Regions from separate parts of the Kitasatospora sp. NPDC028055 genome, predicted to be linked through region 2. Evidence: riboswitches for the same ligand, from Rfam matches in the RefSeq annotation. Region 2 holds a riboswitch; the other holds the start of a gene.

Region 1 (5,011 bases), on a different contig from region 2:
CGTCACGCCCGTGTCCTTGGTCAGCGGGCGCAGGTCGATGATGCACTCGTGCGCGACCAGCCCGCCCGGGCCGGTGTAGAGCACCGGGAAGTGCGGCGCCAGGCGCTTGGCGATGTAGTTGGCGTTCAGCACCGCGACCTGGGTCGCGCGCTTGAGGCCCTCGCCGCCCATCAGCCGGACGTACGCCCAGGAGATCGGCAGGATCGCCGCCGAACCCCACGGCGCGGCCGAGATCGGGCCGACACCGGTGGCCGGGCCGGCCTCCTCCTGGAGCGGGTGGTTCGGCAGGTACGGCGCCAGGTGGGCGCGCACCGCGACCGGGCCGACGCCCGGGCCGCCGCCGCCGTGCGGGATGCAGAAGGTCTTGTGCAGGTTCAGGTGCGAGACGTCCGCGCCGAACTTGCCCGGCTTGGCCAGGCCGACCAGGGCGTTCAGGTTGGCACCGTCGACGTACACCTGGCCGCCGGCCTCGTGCACCAGGGCGCAGATGTCGGTGATCTGGGTCTCGTACACGCCGTGGGTCGACGGGTAGGTGACCATCAGCACCGACAGGTTGTCGCGGTGCTGCTCGATCTTGGCCTTGAGGTCCTCGACGTCCACGTCGCCGTCGACCAGGGTCTTCACCACGACCACGCGCATGCCGGCCATCACCGCGGAGGCGGCGTTGGTGCCGTGCGCCGAGGACGGGATCAGGCAGACGTCGCGCTGGGTGTCGCCGTTGGCGTGGTGGTAGGCGCGGACGGCCAGCAGGCCGGCCAGCTCGCCCTGGGAGCCGGCGTTCGGCTGGATCGAGACGGCGTCGTAGCCGGTGACCTCGACCAGCTGCTGCTCCAGCTGACGGATCAGGGTCAGGTAGCCCGCGGCCTGGTCGACCGGCGCGAAGGGGTGCAGCTGGCCGAACTCCGGCCAGGTCACCGCCTCCATCTCGGTGGTGGCGTTGAGCTTCATGGTGCAGGAGCCCAGCGGGATCATGCCGCGGTCCAGCGCGTAGTCCCGGTCGGACAGGCGGCGCAGGTAGCGCAGCATGGCGGTCTCCGAGCGGTGGCTGTGGAAGACCGGGTGGGTCAGGTACTCGTCCTCGCGCAGCAGCGCGGCCGGCAGCGCGTCGGCGGCCTCGGCGACCTCGACCGCGGGGACGCCGAACGCGGCCCAGACGCCGGCCAGGTGCTCGCGGGTGGTGGTCTCGTCGGTGGAGACCGAGATCCGGTCCTCGCCGTCCTGGAACACGTTGATGCCGTTGGCGCGGGCGGCGGCGGCGATCTCGGCGGCGCGGCCCGGGACGACGGCGGTGACGGTGTCGAAGAACTCGCCGTGCAGCAGCTGGACGCCGCCGGCCCGCAGGCCCTCGGCGAGGGCGGCGGCGTAGCGGTGGGTGCGGCGGGCGATGTCGGCCAGGCCGTCCGGGCCGTGGTAGACGGCGTACATCGAGGCCATCACGGCGAGCAGCACCTGGGCGGTGCAGATGTTGCTGGTGGCCTTCTCGCGGCGGATGTGCTGCTCACGGGTCTGCAGGGCCAGGCGGTAGGCGCGGTTGCCGTCGGCGTCGACGGAGACGCCGACCAGACGGCCGGGCAGCGAGCGGGCGTACTCGGCGCGCACCGAGAGGTAGCCGGCGTGCGGGCCGCCGAAGCCCATCGGGACGCCGAAGCGCTGCGAGGTGCCGCAGGCGATGTCGGCGCCCAGCGAGCCCGGGGACTTGAGCAGGGTCAGCGCCAGCAGGTCCGCGGCGACGGCGACGATCGCGCCCAGGCCGTGCGCCTGCTCGATCACCGGAGTGAGGTCGCGGACCACGCCGGTGGCGCCCGGGTACTGCAGCAGCACGCCGAAGACGCCGCGCTCGGCGATCTCGGCCGGGATGCCCTCGGACAGGTCGGCGACGACGACCTCGACGCCGGTCGGCACGGCGCGGGTGTTGATCACCGCGACGGTCTGCGGCAGGGTCTCGGCGTCGACCAGGAAGACGCCGCCCTTGACCTTGGTGACACGGCGGGCGAGCGCCATCGCCTCGGCAGCCGCGGTGCCCTCGTCCAGCAGCGAGGAGCCGGAGGTGGGCAGGCCGGTCAGGTCGGAGACCAGGGTCTGGAAGTTGAGCAGGGCCTCCAGGCGGCCCTGCGAGATCTCCGGCTGGTACGGGGTGTACGCGGTGTACCAGGCCGGGTTCTCCATGACGTTGCGCAGGATCACCGGCGGGGTGAAGGTGCCGTAGTAGCCCAGGCCGATCATCGGCTGGAGCACCTGGTTGCGGCCGGCCAGCTCGCGCAGCTCGGCGAGGACCTGGGCCTCGCTACGGCCGGCGGGCAGGTCCAGGGCGGTGATGGAGCGGATCGCCTCGGGAACGGCGGTGGCGGCGAGCTCGTCCAGCGAGCCGTAGCCGACGGAGGCCAGCATCTTCTCCTGCGCGGCGGCGTCGGGGCCGATGTGGCGGTTCTCGAAGGGGCTGGCCAGCTCAAGCTCGGTGAGGGTCGAGGCGCTGGTGTGGCGTCCCGCGTTCGGCTGGGCGTTCATGGTGGTCGAGGCCTCCTGGTCACGGACCGGCGGGGGTGCGCACGCCGGCCGGTCGCGCCGCTGCGGACAGCGGACCGACCTGGGCGGGCGGACCCGTAAGGCCTCCCCCTCTGTCATCGGGACCTGAGAGCTTCGCCCGCACGCCGCGCGGTGGCGCGCCGTCGGCTTGCACCGTCGGTGAGGGTGGTGATCGTCGGCTCCCGCGCCGGCGGTCCTGCCCTGCTTTCCAGAGTGACCTATCCCGCACGGTACGGATGCCTGAGAGATTCCGGGGAGGAGTTGCTCCTTCGGCGCCCCGACCAGCGGTTTTCACTGTCGAGGACTCTCCCGAGCGGGCTCGGCGGTCGCGGCCCAGGGTACCAGCGGGCGGCCTTCCGATCACGGGTGCGTCGGGTCACTCCGGGTCTACGCGCGTCCCCCGGACGGCCCAGCGCGAAGCCCGTCCGGCGCACCCCGGTCGCGCACGTCCGATTGATGGCTTTTGGTGTGAAGTGGCGGAGAGGACGGGTGCTCCGACCGCCTCACCCGCGGGAGTTCCGCAGGCGCAGCGCTTGGAGGAAAGAGTGCAGACCGACATCGACCCCAGGGACCTCATCGGCCACAAGGCGGTCGACCGCAACGGGGACAAGATCGGCACGGTGGACGAGGTGTACCTGGACGACGCCACCGGGCATCCGGAGTGGGCGGCCGTCCGCACCGGCATCTTCGGCCGGGACGCCTTCGTCCCGCTCACCACGAGCGAGTTCTCCGGCGACGAACTCCGGGTGCCGTACGACAAGTCGCTGGTGAAGGACTCGCCGGACTTCGGCGTGGGCCAGCACCTCTCGCCGGCCCAGGAGCTCCAGCTCTACCGCTACTACGGCCTCGACACCCCCGTGGACGGCCGTCCGGCGGCCGCGGAACCCGCCCGGGACGACCGGCCGGACCTCGACTTCGGCACCACCACGGCCGCCGCGGCCGCCAGGCCGATCGCCTTCCACTCCCCCGACCCGGCCTCGACCACGACCGCGACCGGCACGACCACCATGACCAGCACCGGCACGACCCACACCAGCACCGACACCGCCACGGAGGCCCACGTGCGGACCCTCAGCACCCCCGCACCGATCGCCAACGGCACCGCCCCCGCGCCGGCCGCCGCCCACCTGGTCGAGCCGAAGCCGCACCCCGCCGCGACCACCCCGGCCGCGAACGGCACCGCCGCCTCCTCGGCCCCCAGCGGCCCGGTCGAGATCACCTGCCGCGAGGAGCGGCTGGACATCACCACCGAGTGGCACGTGCTGGGCAGCGCGAAGCTGCGCAAGTACGTGACCAGCGAGCAGGTCGAGCGCCGCGTCCCGGTGGTCCGCGAGCGGGTCCGGGTGGAGCGGATTCCGGTCAGCGACGCCGAGCGGGCCTCGCTGACCGAGAAGGAGATCGCCGAGGCGGTCGAAGAGGTCACCCTCCGTGAGGAGCGGCCGGTGGTCCGCAAGTACCTCGCCCCGGTCGAGCGGGTCCGCCTGGTGGTGGAGCGCTACACGGAGGAGGAGGTGGTCCGGGACGAGCTCCGCCGCGAGCACGTCGAGGTCCACGACGACACGGCCGCCACCGCGCCGGACGAGGCGGACGACCCGCTCGTCCACGCCGCCGACGGCTCCCTGCCCGCCGCCCTCCGCCCGCTGGCCTGACCTCCCCCGAACTCCCCGATCTCCGCTGATCCCACCCAATCGCAGCGATCCCACCAGGGCCCCGGACTCCCGGTCCGGGGCCCTGGTCGTGCCCCGAAGTTCCCCACTTTGCCAAACCTTAACCACTCGATATTTGACAACATGAACTATCCCCCGCACAGTTACTTGAGTTCATTCACTATGTACGGGAGGAAGCAACCGTGAGTGAGGCAGTAAAGCCCACCACCGCGGCCGAGAAGCAGAGCAACGCCCGGGTCCTGCCGGCCCTCATCCTGGCGATGCTGTCGTTCAGCGTGGTGCAGACCGCGGTCGTCCCGATCCTGCCGTCGCTGGCCAAGGAACTGGACGTCTCCGGGTCGAACATCACCTGGCTGATGACCGCCAACCTGCTGTCCGCCGCCGTGCTGACTCCCCTGCTGGGCCGCTTCGGCGACCTCCGGGGCCGCAAGCCCATGCTGCTGATCTCGCTGGCCGGCCTGGTCGCCGGTTCGGCGCTGGCGGTCTGCACCCACTCCTTCACCTGGCTGATCGTCGCCCGCGTCCTCCAGGGCGCCGGCGGTGGCGTGATGCCGCTGGCGATCAGCATCGTCCGTGACGAGCTGCCCAAGCAGAAGGTGACCGGCGGCGTCGCCGCCATCAGCGCCTCGATGGGTGTCGGCTCCGGCCTGGGCCTGGTCGCGACCGGCCTGCTGCTGGAGCACTGGAACTACAAGTCGATCTTCTGGATGGGCCTGGCCTTCGGCCTGCTCGCCGTCGCCCTGGTCGCCTTCCGGGTCCCGACCGACCCGGTGACCGACAAGGAGGGTGGCGCCGATCCGCTCGGCGCGCTCACCCTGGCC
Region 2 (5,011 bases):
TGGGTCAGGTGACCGCCGTGGGCCAGGTTCAGGCCCAGGATGGTGTCGCCCGGCTGGATCAGCGCGAACATCGCGGCGGCGTTGGCCTGCGCGCCCGAGTGCGGCTGGACGTTGGCGTGCTCGGCGCCGAACAGGGCCTTCACCCGGTCGATCGCGATCTGCTCGACCACGTCGACGTGCTCGCAACCGCCGTAGTACCGGCGGCCGGGGTAACCCTCGGCGTACTTGTTGGTGAGCACCGAACCCTGGGCCTCCATGACCGCCACCGGGGCGAAGTTCTCGGAGGCGATCATCTCCAGCGTGGTCTGCTGGCGGTGCAGCTCGGCGTCGACCGCGGCGGCGATCTCCGGGTCGAGGGCGTGCAGGGACTGGTTGAGAACCGTCATGGTGTGGTCTTCCCGGGGAGGAGAGCGGAGGGACGGTGGGAGTGGGACGGACCGCCGTGCTGCGGTCCGTCCCGGGGGTGGCTCAGCCCTCGGCGTGGGTGAGCGCGTCGTACTCGGCGGCGCTGAGCAGCGTGTCGGTGGCCTCCACGCGGACCTTGAACAGCCAGCCGCCCTCGAACGGGGCGCTGTTGACCAGGCTGTTGTCGTCCAGGACGTCCTCGTTGACCTCGGTGACCTCGCCGGTCACCGGGGAGTACAGGTCGCTGACCGACTTGGTCGACTCCAGCTCGCCACAGGTCTCGCCGGCGGTCACCGTGTCGCCGACCGCGGGCAGCTGCACGTAGACGATGTCACCGAGCGCGTCGGCGGCGTGCTTGGTGATGCCGACCGTCGAGACACCGTCCTCGGCGGCGGTCAGCCACTCGTGCTCCTTGGTGTACTGCAGGTGCTGGGGGTTGCTCATGGCGTCATTCTCCAGGATGGGAAGCGGGTACGACGCAGCGGGCCGCCGCACGGACGGCTCCGACGTGCGCGGATGGGAAAACGAGGGGCGCCGACGGCCTCAGCGGGCGCGCTTGTAGAACGGCAGCGCCACGACCTGGACCGGCTCGTGCTTGCCGCGGACGTCCACCGCGACGGTGCCGCCGGGGGCGGAGTGGGCCGCGTCCACGTAGGCCATCGCGATCGGCTTGCCCAGCGTGGGGGACGGCGCGCCCGAGGTGATCCGGCCGATCGGGGCGCCCTCGGTGGAGACCACCGTGTACTCAGCACGCGGCACCCGCTTGCCTTCGGAGACCAGGCCGACCAGCACCTTCGGCGGGTTGGTCTCGGCCGCGGCGGCGGCCTGCTCCAGCGCCCTGCGGCCGATGAACGCGCCCTCGTTGGTGGTCTTGTCGAAGCGCACCACCCGGCCCAGACCGGCGTCGAACGGGGTCAGGTCGGTGGACAGCTCGTGCCCGTACAGCGGCATGCCCGCCTCCAGGCGCAGCGTGTCGCGGCAGGACAGGCCGCACGGGACCAGGCCGCGGCCCTCGCCGGCGGCGGTCAGCGCCTGCCAGACCGGCTCGGCGTCGGCCGGGGCGCAGAAGATCTCGAAGCCGTCCTCGCCGGTGTAGCCGGTGCGGGCCAGCAGCACGTCCTTCCCGGCCACGGTGGCCGGGAGGATCGCGTAGTACTTGAGACCGGGCAGGTCGGCGTCGGTGGTGTCGGCCAGGATCGCGGTGGCCTCCGGGCCCTGGACGGCGATCAGCGCGTAGGTGTCGCGGTCGTCGGTGACGACGGCGTCGAAGCCCTTGGCCCGGGCGATCAGCTCGTCCAGCACCAGCTGGGCGTTGGAGGCGTTGGCGACGACCAGGAAGGCGTCCTCGCGCAGCCGGTAGACGATCAGGTCGTCCAGGATGCCGCCGTCCTCGGCGCAGATCATGGTGTAGCGGGCGCGCAGCTCGCCGAGCGCGGAGACGAAGCCGACCAGCGCGTGGTCCAGCATCTCGCCGGCCTGCGGGCCGGTGACGGTGATCTCGCCCATGTGCGAGAGGTCGAACAGACCGGCCTTGGTGCGGACCGCGAGGTGCTCCTCGCGCTCGCTGCCGTAGCGCAGCGGCATGTCCCAGCCGGCGAAGTCGGTCATGGTCGCGCCGAGGGCGCGGTGCAGCGCGTCGAGCGCGGTCAGGCGGAGGGACGACATGGCCAGGAACTCCTCGGTCGGGGCACTCAGGGGTGCACGCGCCGGACCGGACCGCTGGGGGACCGACCCCGCGCGCGGGCATGCGGCGGCGTGGGTCTCCCCATCTGTCGTCGAACCTGAGAGCTTCACCGCCCACCTGCCCGCAGCCGGCACCAGCGTCGGCTGGTTCCAGCATCGGGGACAGGACGGCGGCTTGCACCGTGGGTGGGCGCGCGACACGGTCGTGCGCCGCTTTCCAGATGTGCCTAACCCGCGCGGTAGGGGGGCCTGAGAGATTCCGGGGAGGACTTGCTCCTTCGGCGCCGGCTGTGCTCCCTGAGGGGCACTCCGGGCTCTCCCGCGCGGGTTCGAGCGGCCGGTGTGGAGTTGTGGGGGCCCGCGGCGCATGCCGTCGGACGCGCACATCATGGCACGTCCTCGCGGAGGAGGGGAGAGGGGACCCGGTCACACCACGGCTGGGCGGACCCGGGCCCTAAAATCATCGCGTCGGCGCAGCAGTGGGCGGCCGACCCGGCCGTGGGCCGGATCGGCGGCGCATGGAGTACCCGGTGGAGCAGCAGCAGGGGTGGGGCGGGCCGCAGGCGGCGCCGGCGGGCGGCACGTGGCCGGCGAACGAGCTGGAGCAGGTGCTGACGGCCGCGCTGGGCGACCCGGGAGCGACTCCGCGGGTGATCGAGGTGCTGGCCCGCAGCCAGGTGTGGATCCCGCTGCCGGCCGGGGGCGACCCGGCCGGGCAGTCGCTGGACCTGCCGACCGTCGAGCTGGCCGGGGCCCCGTACGTGCCGGTGTTCTCCTCGCAGGAGGTGTTCCTGCAGCAGGCGCCGGGGATGGCCTTCGCGGTCGCGCCGGCCTGGGAGTTCGCCCGCGGGCTGCCGCTGGGCGTGGGCATCGCGGTCAACCCGGAGGCGGCGGTGGGCATCCCGGTGCCGCCGCAGGGCGTGGCGGAGCTGCGCCGCGGGCCCCGAGAGGCCGCTCGGTGGGAGCACACCGAGAACGCGCCGGAGGGGCCGACCGGCGGCCGGGTGGCCCTGCGCGAGCCGGTGCCGGGCGAGGACCCGGAGCACTTCCTGGCCGCCTGCCGGGCGGAACTGTCGGCCTTGCCGGGGGTGTTGACCGCGCGCCGGGCGCTGGCCAGCATCGAGGGCGAGCCGACCGTGATGTTCGTGGGCGTGCAGCTGGATCCGGCCGCCCCGGCCGACCCGGGGGCGGTGAACGAGGCGCTCGGCCGGGCGCTGGGAACCGCACCGCTGCCGGGCGGCGTCCACCTCGTGCTGCTCGACCTCGCCGACGACCCGGTGGTCGAGTGGCTGTTGACCCGGGTCATGCCCTTCTACTCGCGGGTGTGAGCGGGGATCCTTCACAGGCACGTCGCCGTGGCGGCGGCCGGTGCCGCGCCATAGGGTGCGTGCAGGCGGCTGACGGGCCGGCGGGTTCAGGAAAGAGGCGCGGCGAGGTGGGCGCATGAGTGCGGGAACGGGAGCGGGCGGGGCGCCGGGGCCCTGGGGCCAGGCACCGGCCGGGCGCCCGGGCGCGGACCCGGGCGGGTTGGAGCAGGCTCTGCGCGAGGTCGCGCCGGAGCGCTTCGACGCGTACGAGCGGCTGCTGCACGCGCTGGCCGACGGCCAGGTCTGGATGCTGCTCTGGCACGGTACGCCGGGCAGCCCGGACGCGCAGTACGGGAACATGGAGATCAGCGGCCACGGCTACGCGCCGGCCGTGACCTCGCCCGAGCAGCTGACGGCCTCCGGCTGGGCGCGGGCCCACGAGGTCATCTCGGGGCGGGAGATCGCCGCCTCGCTGTACCGCACCCGCTGGGGCCTGTGGCTGAACCCGCACGCGCCGGGCGGCGGGGTGGGCGTGCCCTGGGCGGACCTGCGGCGGGTCGCCGCGGGCCTGGACCGGCTGCCGGCCGGTCCGTTGAAGCTGAGCGAGCCGCAGGTCGACGCGCAGCAGTTCTTCGCCCTGCTGGAGCGGCAGGCCGGTGAGGTGCGCGCGGTGCGGGCGCTGCGCCGGGCCTGGGTGCAGCCGGCGGTGGGGGAGCCGTACCTGGCGATCGGTCTGGACCTGTACGAGAGTTCGCCGCCGGCCGTGGAGGCGGTGCGGGCGCTGATGCAGCGCGCGATCGCGGTGGCCCCGGAGGGGCTCGCGGTGTCCACGGTGGCGATGGCGGACGAGTTCGACCCGGTGGCGCTGTGGATGCGCGCCAACGCGCGGCCGTTCTTCGACCGGGAGGCCGGGCGCCCGCCGACCGGCCCGTACCCGCCGGTGCCGCCGCCGTACCCGGGCCAGTCGATGCCGGGGCAGCCGATGCCGGGCCGGCCGGTGCCGGGGCAGCCGGTGCCCGGGCAGTCGATGCCGGGCTACGCGTACGGCACCCAGCCGCCCGCGCCGGGCTGGGGGCAGCAGCCCCAGCCGCAGTGGCCCGGCTACCCCGGGCGCTGACCGGTAGACCCAATAGCCAAAATCGCTCACCCGAAGCCGACTTGATTCACCAACAGGTCGGCTTCGGTGCTTTCCGGACGAATTTCCGCACTCTCCGCAGAGGCATCTTGACATGGCAGTTACACCCGTGTGAAGAGGTATATGCCGAAGATCGGAGGCGTGCATGCAGGCAGATCACAGTTGGGCATCTGTCGGTTGTCAGGGCTGGCGCAAGCCAGTTCGGATGACAGAGAGTTCTGCGCAACGCATCGCGCGTACTGGAAACCCCACGAAGGTGAACGCGCACGCCGACCGCTCGATCCACGCGAAGCCCATCCCGCGTGGAGGCAGTGCCCGTGCACGACGCACTGCCGCGACCACCTGCTCCTAGCACCTCCGCACGTCCGCAGCCGTACCGCCGAAGCCGGCGCCCGGCACCCGTGGGCCGGCCACCGTCGGCGAGGGGACCAACTGACCATGACCGCACCCATCACTACCGCCGGGAACGAACCCGAGGCGC

Evidence for each region. Region 2 has a riboswitch for glycine ahead of gcvT (glycine cleavage system aminomethyltransferase GcvT). Riboswitches for the same ligand answer to the same signal wherever they lie in the genome.
Region 1: another riboswitch for glycine. It lies ahead of gcvP (aminomethyl-transferring glycine dehydrogenase); the one in region 2 lies ahead of gcvT (glycine cleavage system aminomethyltransferase GcvT).

Annotation. Positions count from the first base shown of each region.
Region 1 is NZ_JBEZXE010000048.1:12,930-17,940, reverse strand. Features, by position in the region: gene gcvP (aminomethyl-transferring glycine dehydrogenase) at 1-2,505, opposite strand, end outside; glycine riboswitch at 2,742-2,845, opposite strand; gene AB0F71_RS32810 (PRC and DUF2382 domain-containing protein) at 3,069-4,172, shown strand; gene AB0F71_RS32805 (MFS transporter) at 4,373-5,011, shown strand, end outside.
Region 2 is NZ_JBEZXE010000011.1:11,903-16,913, forward strand. Features, by position in the region: gene glyA (serine hydroxymethyltransferase) at 1-386, opposite strand, end outside; gene gcvH (glycine cleavage system protein GcvH) at 469-849, opposite strand; gene gcvT (glycine cleavage system aminomethyltransferase GcvT) at 949-2,070, opposite strand; glycine riboswitch at 2,316-2,420, opposite strand; gene AB0F71_RS14665 (enhanced serine sensitivity protein SseB C-terminal domain-containing protein) at 2,607-3,416, shown strand; gene AB0F71_RS14670 (enhanced serine sensitivity protein SseB C-terminal domain-containing protein) at 3,532-4,512, shown strand; gene AB0F71_RS14675 (ABC transporter permease) at 4,969-5,011, shown strand, end outside.